DNA from 2 places in the Cellvibrio fontiphilus genome. Region 2 is predicted to be linked to the other one. Evidence: predicted binding sites of a transcription regulator. Region 2 holds the regulator's gene; the other holds the start of a gene.
What was found. The regulator LexA, encoded in region 2, represses DNA repair genes until DNA is damaged. The targets are predictions, from matches to a motif close to ACTGTNTNTANANACAGT.
Positions count from the first base shown of each region.

Region 1 (6,003 bases), on a different contig from region 2:
CCGGGCATGAGTTGCATCAACCCCATTGCGCCTTTGCGCGAACGGGCCAGGGGGTTGAAGTTGGACTCGGCGTGAATCACTGCGCGCACCAGGGATGGATCTACCCCGTGGCGCGCGGCAGCTTGCGTAATCGAGTAAGTAAATTGCGACAAGTACAGGCGTGTGACACGCCAGTCCACGGTCGATAAGGGGTTACAGGCATAACAGGAGTTGTAAACGATAACCTGATAATCGGTTTTGCGTGGTTGCCTGTCTGAATAGGCGACTGCACCATCTTTGCGGTATTTAAAAAAGGTTAGCTGCTTGGGTTTGCTGGCTTGCTCCAGTGCCTCGCGCGCCAGCCGCTCCTGCTCCAGCCGCGCTTTTTCCTCAGCCGCCGTGCGCTCGGCGATTTGTCGCACATGGGCTTCCACATCAATCAAGCTGGAGGATTGCTGTGAGAGGCTGGCGGCCGCAGGCTGCGCCAGTGCTGCACCTACCGCTGCCGAAAACTCTGGCGGCGCCACTTCAGCCATAAGCATGCCGCCGGGTAAACCCGGTAACAGCACACCCATGACAAAAAGATACTTACGCACTGCCAAAACTCTTCTGATGGAGACAAAACCAGTTGCCGGACTAAGCTGATCAAGATCGCCTTGCCCGCTCAGGGGTAAGGCTAAGTGTAGCCCAGTGAACTAGCGCAGCGTGGCATCAAAATCCATTTCCGTGACTTATTGCCCGTTGCACACTATGACTCAAGCCACACATCGCGCACCCAGTGCCACACCGAAGGCCAGGTCTCATCGGTCAGGTCGCCATCGCGCCAAAATACAACTTCGCCGTCCGGCTCTACACAGTAGTAACTGCCGTTCACTTCACACAGCGGTATTAAATAACGCGGTACGCCCTGCTCCCAGGCCACCGCCGTCACCTCTGGTAAATAAGTGTGGGAGTGAGGGTCGGCTGCGGTGACCGGCTCGATAGAGCCATAAACCACATCGCTGGCCTCCAGCAAAAACTGGCGCATTTCCCGCGGGATTGGGAGGAGGAGTTCCTCTTCTATTTCGACCAGCCGGTCTTCATCGGGCAATTCCAGAGGCACAGGCACGGGCTCGTTGTACTCGCGCAGCAAATCAAGAACTTCATCGATATCGGACATGGGTTTACCTGAACACTAAAAAGGGAAAAGGACTATAGCCCGAAGGTGGAGGGGGAACAAGCAGGCACAGGCCAGAAGCGGTGTTAACCAAATAGGGACAACTGTTGATCCACCAACTGGGTCAGGGATTCGTCCAAAAAATGCAAAATACTGTCAGCCACCGGGCTGAGCTGTTTGTCGATGTAGTGCTGATAATCAATCGGGCTTTGCAGCAATGCCAAATCCACTTCATAACTACCCACCGGCTCGGGGCCATTGGTAGTTATGAGATAACTAATCCAATCGCCACGGCGCAGAGTCTCGCCGCTAAGCAGCGCAAACTTGCGCGCTGCCTGCACATGGGGCGGTACATTTTTTTGATATTCGTGCAAATGGCGGCGCAAGCGTTTGCGATAAATTAATTGCAAGTCGCGTTTGCCGGCGATGACCTCATCGTTAGTGATGCGCACAAAATCCAGATAATCCTCACCGTTAAAAATTTTGCGATACAGCTCAGCCTGAAAATCCTTGGCGAGTTGCGTCCAATCGGTGCGTACATTTTCCAAACCTTTAAACACCATCTCGCGCACGCCATTCACCTCAACTAAACCGGCGTAACGTTTTTTAGTGCCCAATTCCGAGCCGCGAATAGTCGGCATTAAAAAGCGCAGGTAGTGGGTTTCAAATTGAATTTCCAGTGCGCTTTTTATATTGAATTCCCGCTGCAGGGTTTGCGCCCACCAGTGGTTTAATTCTTTGGCGAGGCGCTTACCAATGGCATCACACTGGGCGGCATTTTTGGGTTGGTGCCCCACACAATTATTTTCCAACCACACAAATAAGGAGTCAGTATCGCCATAAATAACTGCATAGCCCTGCTGCTCAATCCACTCGCGGCTGCGCTGGATAATTTCATGGCCGCGCAGGGTGATGGAGCTACACACGCGCGGATCAAAAAACCGGCAGCCGGTAGAACCCAGCACACCGTAAAATGAATTCATAATAATTTTGATGGCATGAGAGAGCGGCGCATTTTTATGTTGTTTGGCGCGGTCGCGCGCCGAGGAAAGCTGCTCAATCACTTGCGGCAATATGTGCCCTTCGCGCGCAAAAAAAGCGCCATTAAAACCCGGCACAATTTGTTCGTCGCTCATACGGTCATGCTGCGCCAACCAAAATGCACAGGGGTCAATTAAAAAACTGCGCATAATACTCGGGTACAGGCTTTTAAAATCCAGCACCAATACATTGTTGTAAATGCCGGGGCGCGAGTTCATCACATAGCCACCGGGGCTGATAACATCAGACTCCAGCTCACCCAAATTAGGCGCCACATAACCGCGCCTATGCAAACGCGGCAAATACAAATACTCAAACGCCGCTACCGAACCGCCAATGCGATCCAACAACAAACCGGTTAATTGGCTGCGCTCCATCGCAAACGCCAGCAGCTCCTGCTGCTGAAATATATCCCACACCAATTCGCAGTCGCGCAGGTTGTAGTGCGCGAGCGCAAGCTTATCGGTGTTAAATAATTGGGTAATATCATCGCCGCGCTGGCTGCCGGTAATTAATTTGCTTTCACCCAACAACGTCTCGGCGATATTTTGCAGCGAATAACTTTCATAGCGGTAATTAGCGGCTTTTAATAATTCGATACCATCCAGAGCGACTCGCCCGGGAATTACCACATAACTGCGCCCGCCTTCACTGGCATCCTCATGGCGCCAATGAATGGCTTGATGGGCGCGACCTAAATTCAGTGTCAAGGCTAATTTCTGGCAAATATTTTCCAGCACCAGTAAATCGAACTGCACCAAATTCCAACCAATTAAAATATCAGGATCAAGCGCCGCAACTGCCGCAAAAAATTGTTGTAAGCATTCTTTATCGTCGCGACAAAAAATAACGCTGTGCTTACTTTCTGGTGTCGCGGTAAATTCGCCATCACCGATCATAAACACGGTTTTTGCCGCATCACACCAAATAGCAATGGAATAAAGCTGCTGCGCATCCATCGAGGTTTCTATATCCAGCGACAACAGTCGCAATTGTGGTCGCCACAACACATCCTCAACGGGTGCCAAACGCGGGTTGCGCAGCGGTTGTTGGGTAATATCTCGTATATCCAGCTGCGCCGCTGCGGTAATAAAACGCTCCATCAAATAGCGCTCAGGCGGGCGAATATCACTCTCCCAAAATACAATTTGCTGCTGACGCAATAGATCCTGCGCATCGCGTGCACTGCGGTGCTGTTTGAAATAGAGGGCAACAATCGGCTGATTATGAAAGTTTTTTAATTCCACCTCCGCCATACGCCAGGCGCGCAAGCGGGAAAAAAGCGCAGGCAATTCCGGTGCATATTTGCGCTCAACAAAAAACACTACCTCTTGCCCGGTAATTTGCGTCCAACAACTCCCCTGCTCCGTCGCCCACCACAAATCCAACACCACACCCTCGCGGGTATCGCGCCATTGGCGGGTCAATAAAAAGGCGTTGGTCATAGGCTGTCATGCAAGCTGGTTAAGTAAACAGTATTATCCCGCAGAAGAGGACAATGATGCAATCAAGATTAATTCCCTGCCCGGCAGGTAGGCAGTGAGCGCAGCGATGCCCAATATGGATTTTCATGCGGAAAAATTAATTGAAGACAAAGACAGAAATTAGACTTGTAGCCTGTATGGAGGCTAACGGAATACGGGGGATGTATTTATTAAATAGACCCGCATGTTTTTAGACGAAATGTATTTTTTATTAAGGTTAATTTTTTAAGCGAATCTGCGACTGTTTTCTAAAAACAAAAAACTTACGAAAATTCTATAACTACCTAATGCCATCATTTACGCATTAATCAAACATGGGCCATTAATAATCATGTATTAATTACTTAGTTTCCATCATCCCAAGAATTCAAAAAATCTGCAAGAATATCACCATGACACGCTTTCGGTTTACAAAAGCATCCCAATCGTTTTCCCGCCAACTTATACACTTCCGACTTTTCTTTATTTGGAAACTTTTCATAATCAAAGTCATATTTAAACTTTCGAATAACCTCTTCCCGATCATCACCTTCTTCATACATGGAATAAGGATTTCCCCAGTAAGATCCACGACCAATATACTCATAACTATGCGTACTCTTATCTTTCTGGTATTCAGTATCTATTTTTATATTTACGACCCGCGTTATAGGAATATAAACGACCCTCAGGGGTAATCCGCTAGATCGCAAGCTATTAGTTTCTTCTGGAAACTCTTCCCCATCATCAAATATAATTGCATGAGTTATATCATCAACGCTCCAATTAATCAGTTGTTTTCCTTGCAATTCGCTAGGCTTCTCATCACAAAATCGTCGAATGAATTCATTATGATCATGTGAATATATTAGAGACACATCTCCCAAGCTCGAAATTATTTTCCTTACTTTTCTGGAAAACTTCGAGTAGCAGTTAAAAACCTTTGGATAAACAATCAGAACATCAGCCATCAGTATAAATGCTTCACTTTGAGATTTAGATTTGAATGCTCATTAAGATACTCGACAACTAATCTTCTATGGCAAAAATGTGGTTCATGCTCACTACACAGCAAACAACCATGATCTAGCAATTCTGGCACAATTGATTTTTCAACATTTCTTTGAGCCATAAGATTCATAAATTTTTCCTCATAAATATACCAAGAAATCTCTCCTTTCTTATACGAATCTAAAATATCTTTAGTTGGTGCAAATTCTGGCATATGAATATATTCCGCAGCACAAAGCTCTTTCAAAAAGAACTTTAGATCATCCTTTTTTGCAAAACCTGCCAATTGAGATATATTATTTAGGCGAACATCAATAAGCCTTTTAACGCCAGAGGTTTTCAAAAATTTAAAAAAATTTTCAGCATTTTTTTGTGTGAAACCGATAGTGTAAATATCCATGAAAGCCTCAGAAAATTGTAGCTACAAGTTTGTAACAATACCCGTTGTATTCTTCACCAAGACTTACACAAAGAATGTGATTAAATTCGCGATTATCTTTTACTATTTCGTCAAATTTTGGGTCGGTCACTGCCAGATCATAAGCGATACTGTTATACGAAAAAGATGCTCTCCGTTTACCACCATCTTTATTATAGAGCCTAAGCCTTTCTACTTGAATGAGGTAAAGTGATTGGGAAACACTATAAATGCCAGAAGTGATAAGAGCATGTTGCACCCTATTATCTGGTCCCCATATATCAACAGGCTCGTCAAGATATTGAGGTAGCTCTCCTAACCCTATAGAAAAGTTTTGATGCCATAAATTTCCATCTATCAGATAATTTTCCGGCTGATGTGGAAGCGGAACATGCCGGGAAAATCCCATTTGGATCTTTTGAAGTGGTTTTACACCATAAGTGCCGTAAGGATTTCGATATTTTGCTTGCTCATGACTTAACTCGGCACCTTGTGGATTAGATACGGGCCTAATCCATCTGCCAGTGCTCATACACTTACCGGCCACACAATGCTGTCCATGCTTTACGGAGTTTGCCAGTATAACTATTTCAACCATATCAGCATCAACTGTATCTATCTTTACCATTTGTTTCTTATGGTGATTCAATAAACTCCACACCTGCTCGCTAACTAATTTGAAATTAAACTTACCAAGAACAAGTTTTTCAATTAATTTATAGTCGCTACATCCGTCAATTACGATTTCATCTTTGATAGCGGCGTAAATCTCTGAGAGTTTAATGGGACTAGGCATGATCTCGATTTCCAAGTAAAAATCCGTGATTCTTCAATATATTGAAACTTTCTTATTTAAAAATGATAGACGGGTTTAATCGAATTTATATTGATATAGATTCAATAACTGTTTTGGGCACATTGACGACCTTCAATCT
Region 1 is NZ_JBHRTF010000001.1:305,631-311,633, reverse strand. Features, by position in the region: gene ACFODX_RS01365 (lytic transglycosylase domain-containing protein) at 1-575, opposite strand, end outside; gene ACFODX_RS01360 (SMI1/KNR4 family protein) at 728-1,138, opposite strand; gene ACFODX_RS01355 (DNA polymerase II) at 1,222-3,621, opposite strand; gene ACFODX_RS01350 (DUF4326 domain-containing protein) at 4,005-4,610, opposite strand; gene ACFODX_RS01345 (DUF488 domain-containing protein) at 4,610-5,050, opposite strand; gene ACFODX_RS01340 (dual OB domain-containing protein) at 5,058-5,879, opposite strand.
Region 1: ACFODX_RS01355 (DNA polymerase II) is a predicted target of LexA. The motif match lies at 3,636-3,653, and genes of this name have one in related genera.

Region 2 (6,003 bases):
CAATACCCAGTTTTTGATATTGTTTCAGCGCTTCTTGTGGATTGTAGTTAGACACAGCAAATACCCGTTAGCCTTGGAATTTACTTAGGCTAGCAGGGTAGATGGATTTTGGCGAGTAGCTTGCCTAAAAAGCAGAGTGGCGAGAAATTCGCCAAATTGTTGGCATCGCGCTTATGAATATCAGGTCGCATGCAGAAGGGTCACTTCCTGCTGGCACTGGGCGATTAGCCCGGCATAAACCCCCTTCAACTCGCTCAGCGCGCGGATAAGCGTGGTTTTATCACTGCGATTGGCAGCAATTACTTTATCAATCAACACAACACAAATACGGTCCAGGTGGCGAATGCGCTCCCAATCCTCCTGCTGCAGGGCTGCAGTCAAGGCTCGCTGCACGGATCGCATCGCCATTACCCCAGACTCGCCGGTGTAATCGGGTTCAGGCACTAATCGCAGAGTCATTGCAGCCTCCTTAAACATCTTTTGCGATGGCGTCCCAGGCAGATTTAATCTCCCCGAGTAAACGCGCGCATTCATCAAGATGCTCGATATTGTTTTCGTAATTGGCTTGGGTCAAACGGCGAATAATGTAATCGTAAAGGCTGTCTAGATTGGCCGCTAATTCACCGCCTTCATTATCATTCAAACTGCCTTGCAACCCGCCAACAATTGCCGCTGCCTTGCCTATTAACTCCCCTTTGCGCGCGAATTGCTTTTGCGCTATGGCACCTTTTGCTTGCGCAATACGCTCCAAGGCACCTTCAAAAAGCATTTGAATCAAGCGATGGGGAGAGGCAGATTCAACACCGGAATGAACTTTAACGCTGGCATAGCTATTTACGGCAGAATAGGAATTCATACATCACCATTTAATTGTTGCAGCCTAAAAAGCGCGGGTTATTGCGATTGCAACTGCGCAGACAGGTTATCGACCAGACCATTCGCCAGTCCTATAAGCTAGCGGCCAGACCACAAAAACCTTTAACAAAAAGTGACGATTATGCAAAAAACGATTTTGATTACCGGCGCCTCAACCGGCATAGGTTATGAAGCAGCAAAAGCACTGCAACAACGGGGTTACCGGGTGATCGCAAGTTGCAGAAAATCGACAGATGTGGAGCGCCTCAGCGCAGAAGGGTTTGAAACATTAATGCTGGATTTGAGTAATTCTGCGTCTATCAATAAAGCATTTCAGGAATTAATGGTACTCACTAGCGGTGAGCTTTATGCATTGTTTAATAACGGCGCATACGGCCAACCAGGCGCCATAGAAGACCTTCCCATAGCGGCGTTGCGCAAACAGTTTGATACCAACTTTTTTGGCTGGTGCGAACTGACAGGCTTGATTCTCCCCGTCATGCTGAAACAGGGTTACGGGAGAATTATTCAAAACTCATCCATTCTGGGCATGGCTGCCATGCCACTACGCGGCGCCTATAACGCCAGCAAATATGCGATTGAAGGCATAAGCGATACTCTGCGGCTTGAACTTATGGGAACCGGTGTATTTGTATCGCTTATCGAACCAGGCCCTATACGCAGTGAATTTCGCAAAAATGCACTGGCAGCCCTACGGGAAAATATCAACGTCGATGCAAGTCGCCATAAAAACACCTACACCAAAGCGATAGAGCGACTCGAAAAAGCAGAGTCATCCACACCTTTCACTCTGGAGCCATCGGCAGTCATCAAGCGCCTGCTGCATGCGCTTGAATCTCCACATCCACAAGCACGCTACTACGTCACTTTTCCCACTTATTTGGTTGGCGCCATGAAGCGAATTTTACCGAATCGTTTGCTCGACAAACTCCTACTTAAAATAGGCAGTTAATTCAGACAGCATTCAGCCAACGGGATTAGATTAAAAGCTTTAAAGACAGGGAAAAATCATGGCCAAATATATTGTTTTATTCTTTTTTTGTTTTATCCCATTCACCCAGAAGGCCAGTGCCGATTCGCTGCGGTGCAATGGACAACTTGCCAGCCCGGGTGATACCAAGGCCGACATTGTTGAGATTTGCGGGGAGCCGGCGAGCACCGACAGCTTTTGCGAACCCAACACCATTAACACTGGGCCGCAGGGCATACAAAACGGTGACAACAACATTCAACATAATGTATCTATTCAAAGCTGCACTCAGGTAGATGTCTGGACCTATAACCCCGGCAAAGGAAAGTTCATGACCCACCTCTATTTTAGCCAAGGTCAATTGCGCACCATTCGCTACGGTAATCGAGTGAAATAGCAGCAATCAGAAAAACTATTGCACAAGTGAATTTACTGTATATAATCACAGACACTGTACAAATAAACAGATTCAGGAGTGCATCATGTTTGACTTAACGCCCCGACAGGAACAGGTACTGCAATTAATCCGCAGCTATGCGGAAGATACAGGTTACCCGCCAACGCGCGCTGAAATTGCGCGAATATTGGGTTTTAAGTCAGCCAATGCCGCTGAAGAACATATCAAAGCCTTGGCGCGCAAAGGGGCCATTGAAATCATCCCCGGCGCGTCACGCGGAATCAAATTGCCAGATGTGCAGGCGGGTATTCCTATTATCGGGCGTGTCGCTGCTGGCAACCCGATTCTGGCGCAGGAACACATAGAAGATTACTGCAACATTCCCACAAGCTTCTTCTCGCCGAGTGCGGATTTTTTCCTGCGTGTACACGGTATGAGCATGAAGGATGCCGGCATTTTGGATGGTGATCTGCTTGCAGTACATAAAACCGATCAGGTTCGTAATGGCCAGATAGTTGTGGCACGCATAGGAGAAGAAGTAACCGTCAAGCGCTTCAAACGCGCCGGAAACCGCGCACAGGTAGAGCTCTGGCCAGAGAACCCTGACTTTGATGTGATTCTGGTCGATACCCGTGACCAGGAATTTAGTATTGAAGGTTTAAGTGTAGGAGTGATTCGCCGTGACTAATCTCGCTCGTGTTATGCCTCAAACCCAAACTGCGCAAACGCGTGTTAGCAGTGGTGTTACAGAACTTGTGCTAACCAGTGATTCACCAGAACAGCTTTCGTTGTTACTGCCAATGATTGCCTATTTGAGCAATAGCGCAAAGGATCGCTGGATCACCTGGATTGCACCACACAATATCAGCAAGGATTTTCTTGAGTCTTACGGGGTAAATACCCGCTTTATTCGGGTTATTCATGCGCAGGATCCGCAGGCACTGCTGTGGATTACCTGGGAGGCCCTATCGGCAGGAAATAGCCATACCGTGATTTCAAGCCCGGGGAAATTAAGCGATAAGGAATTGTCACAGCTTGAAGTGGCGGCAGCCAAAGGCCAGTGTCAAGGCCTGCTGTTACGGGTTCGATAGTAAGGCCGTTGTTGCGAGATCAATTGTTGCGAGTTTATTAGATAACTATCCAAACAACCCTTTTTATCCAAACAGCCCTTTTGAGGTTATTGCTTGCAGGCACCAATAAGTTAGTACATCTACATCAGGGACGATGCGCAATTCGCCCATCAATGAAGCATCATTTTTTCCAAATCTGTTAATTCGTCAAAGCTACCATCCAATTGCGCTTCAGCTTGCTGATCTGCAATTTCCCCTGCCGCTTCCATACCTGCTTCTATCATGGCTTTAGCCACCATAAATTTTTCTTCGCCTAAAAACGCCAGTGACTCCTGAGAAAAACGAATAGTCACCAAAGGTTCACCTGTTTCGCTATCCGCGCGCTGAAGAGCAACATCGCCATTGGTGAGTTCGATAATTTCGTAAAAGGAAGACATAAAGTGCCTGTGGTTGCCAAACTAAAAAGGGCGCGCAGTCTAACACTCTATAAAGCGAAAACCTATTTGAAGAACGGCAAGGCTTGCAGGTGAATCAACCGGATCGAGGGATAGCCCAAAGCAGCACAGCAGAAGAAGAATATAAAACCTGTGGTGTGACCTGAGCAGGTAGCAGGGCTACATTTCCTGATGCAATCAAGGTGTCATCAATACAAACACTTCCTTCCAATACCATCAACAATCCATAACAAGACACAGATAACTGACAATCACCTTTTAGAACAATCCGTTGCACCTCAAAATCATCAAAGTTAACTATGCGCTGAATCTGTGCGCTGTCTGTATGAGCCAACTGTACCGGTGAAATAAACGGCTCAGCATCCATATCCACTAACTGCAAGGCCACTTCGGTATCCCAATGGTTTTGAGTTAGCACTTTCTGCCCAAAGCTGAGAATTCTTCGCTCATACACAGGGGTTTGGAACTCCACGACTCTCACACCATGTTGCAGCGCGTGCGGCACCAAGCGAGGAACAGCAACCACATCACCTACCTCGAGTGGGTGCAGTGCGATAAAACGATCCATTGCCTGTTTTAATTCCTGCTCACGATCTATTAATGCTTTGTTATCAGGATGTTGTGAGAGTTCCTTAAGCCATAACTTCACCTGTGTGACGGCGACAGGCTCACTGAGGGAGATACCAAGCTCTTGCTTTTTTCGATCAAGTAAATCATCGATGGCTCGCCTTGTTTGCTCGTACTCCCTGACTGCATGGAGGTAACCGGCTTTGAAGTCATCGGTAGTAGCGTAATTTGCTCTCGCAGCCGGATTAAACCCCAATTGGATCGCACCTTTTCCGCCTGGCCATGCGGTCGCATCCACATGAGTGACGACATAAACCTCTTGTTTTTGCTCATGCAGTTCAAAATACAAGTCGCCGTAAGGCGCCTCTGCAAGCGGGTCAAGGATCTTGAGTAAAATCAGGTTATCGGTTGCCGCCAAGCCAAGCTGCGGGCGCAAAAATTCCAATACCCAAGGCAGCGGTAAACTGCCCCTATCGCACTTAACCGCCGCTTGACCACGGGCTTCAATACCGGTGTACCAAATCTCTTGCCCCCAAGGTTTGGGGATGTAAATAGGCTCCAGCAGCAGGGGCAAATCCAAACGCACATGCGCGAGATTTGCGGCCTCGCAATAAGCCAATATCGCCTCTGGTTCGGCAGCAAGTTGCTCAATCGCACGCAAGTGCTCGGTTGTTGCCGGGAAAATACTCACGCTGATACTTGGGTTTGAAGCGCTGTCGCATGACACTGCCAACCAAACAAAAGCCAACAATTCCTGCTGGGGCTGCTCCGACAAATAGCTGGCATTATGGCTAAATGCCACTGTAAATACCTGTGGCGACTGGGTATTGGCACTGCAATCAGCAAAGCGGGCACGCTGCACTGACAGAAAATCAGCGGGCGTGGTGTGCTTATCCAGGGAAAAAAGAATCAAACCTGTCTCTCAACGATTAAGCGAAAAAATGGGGAGTCAATCTGAACGCAGTTTATCAGAGCCGCCGCCAAGATCGCCCCATAAAAAAGGCCGACCTGAGTCGACCTTTTTAGCGGAGATGACGCTTTAGCCAAACACTGTAGTTAGTAACGCCGGTAGGCGTGCAGCTACGAGCTAGTTAAGGCGCTCCAACACAGTGGTAATGCCCTGCCCCAGACCAATACACATGGTGGATACCCCGAGGCTGAGGTCGCGATCCTGCATCACCGTCAGCAGTGAGCCGGTAATGCGTACCCCTGAACAACCAAAGGGGTGCCCCAAGGCGATAGCACCACCGTGCAGGTTGACCTTGTCGTTCATGGAATCCAGCAGTTTGAGATCCTTGAGCACCGGTAAGGCTTGGGCGGCAAAGGCCTCGTTTAATTCCACTGCATCTATGTCATCCATGGTCAGATTGGCCGCTTTTAAGGCTTTTTCGGTGGATGGCACCGGCCCATAACCCATGATCGAGGGATCAACACCCGCCAACCCCATAGAAACCACCTTGGCGATAGGTTTTAAACCCAGGGCTTTGGCGCGCTCGGCCGACATAACCAGCATAACCGAGGCGCCATCGCTCATTTGCGATGAAGTACCAGCGGTGACCTGACCATTTTTGGGGTCAAACACCGGCGGCAACTTGGCCAATGCTTCATAGGTGGTTTCAGGGCGAATGGTTTCGTCCTGATCCACGGCAATCAAGAAACCATCGCCGT
Region 2 is NZ_JBHRTF010000003.1:388,966-394,968, reverse strand. Features, by position in the region: gene fliS (flagellar export chaperone FliS) at 1-55, opposite strand, end outside; gene ACFODX_RS07305 (hypothetical protein) at 181-459, opposite strand; gene fliS (flagellar export chaperone FliS) at 470-856, opposite strand; gene ACFODX_RS07295 (SDR family oxidoreductase) at 998-1,828, shown strand; gene ACFODX_RS07290 (DUF2845 domain-containing protein) at 1,887-2,243, shown strand; gene lexA (transcriptional repressor LexA) at 2,329-2,931, shown strand; gene ACFODX_RS07280 (cell division inhibitor SulA) at 2,924-3,334, shown strand; gene ACFODX_RS07275 (hypothetical protein) at 3,484-3,750, opposite strand; gene ACFODX_RS07270 (hypothetical protein) at 3,845-5,248, opposite strand; gene fadA (acetyl-CoA C-acyltransferase FadA) at 5,423-6,003, opposite strand, start outside.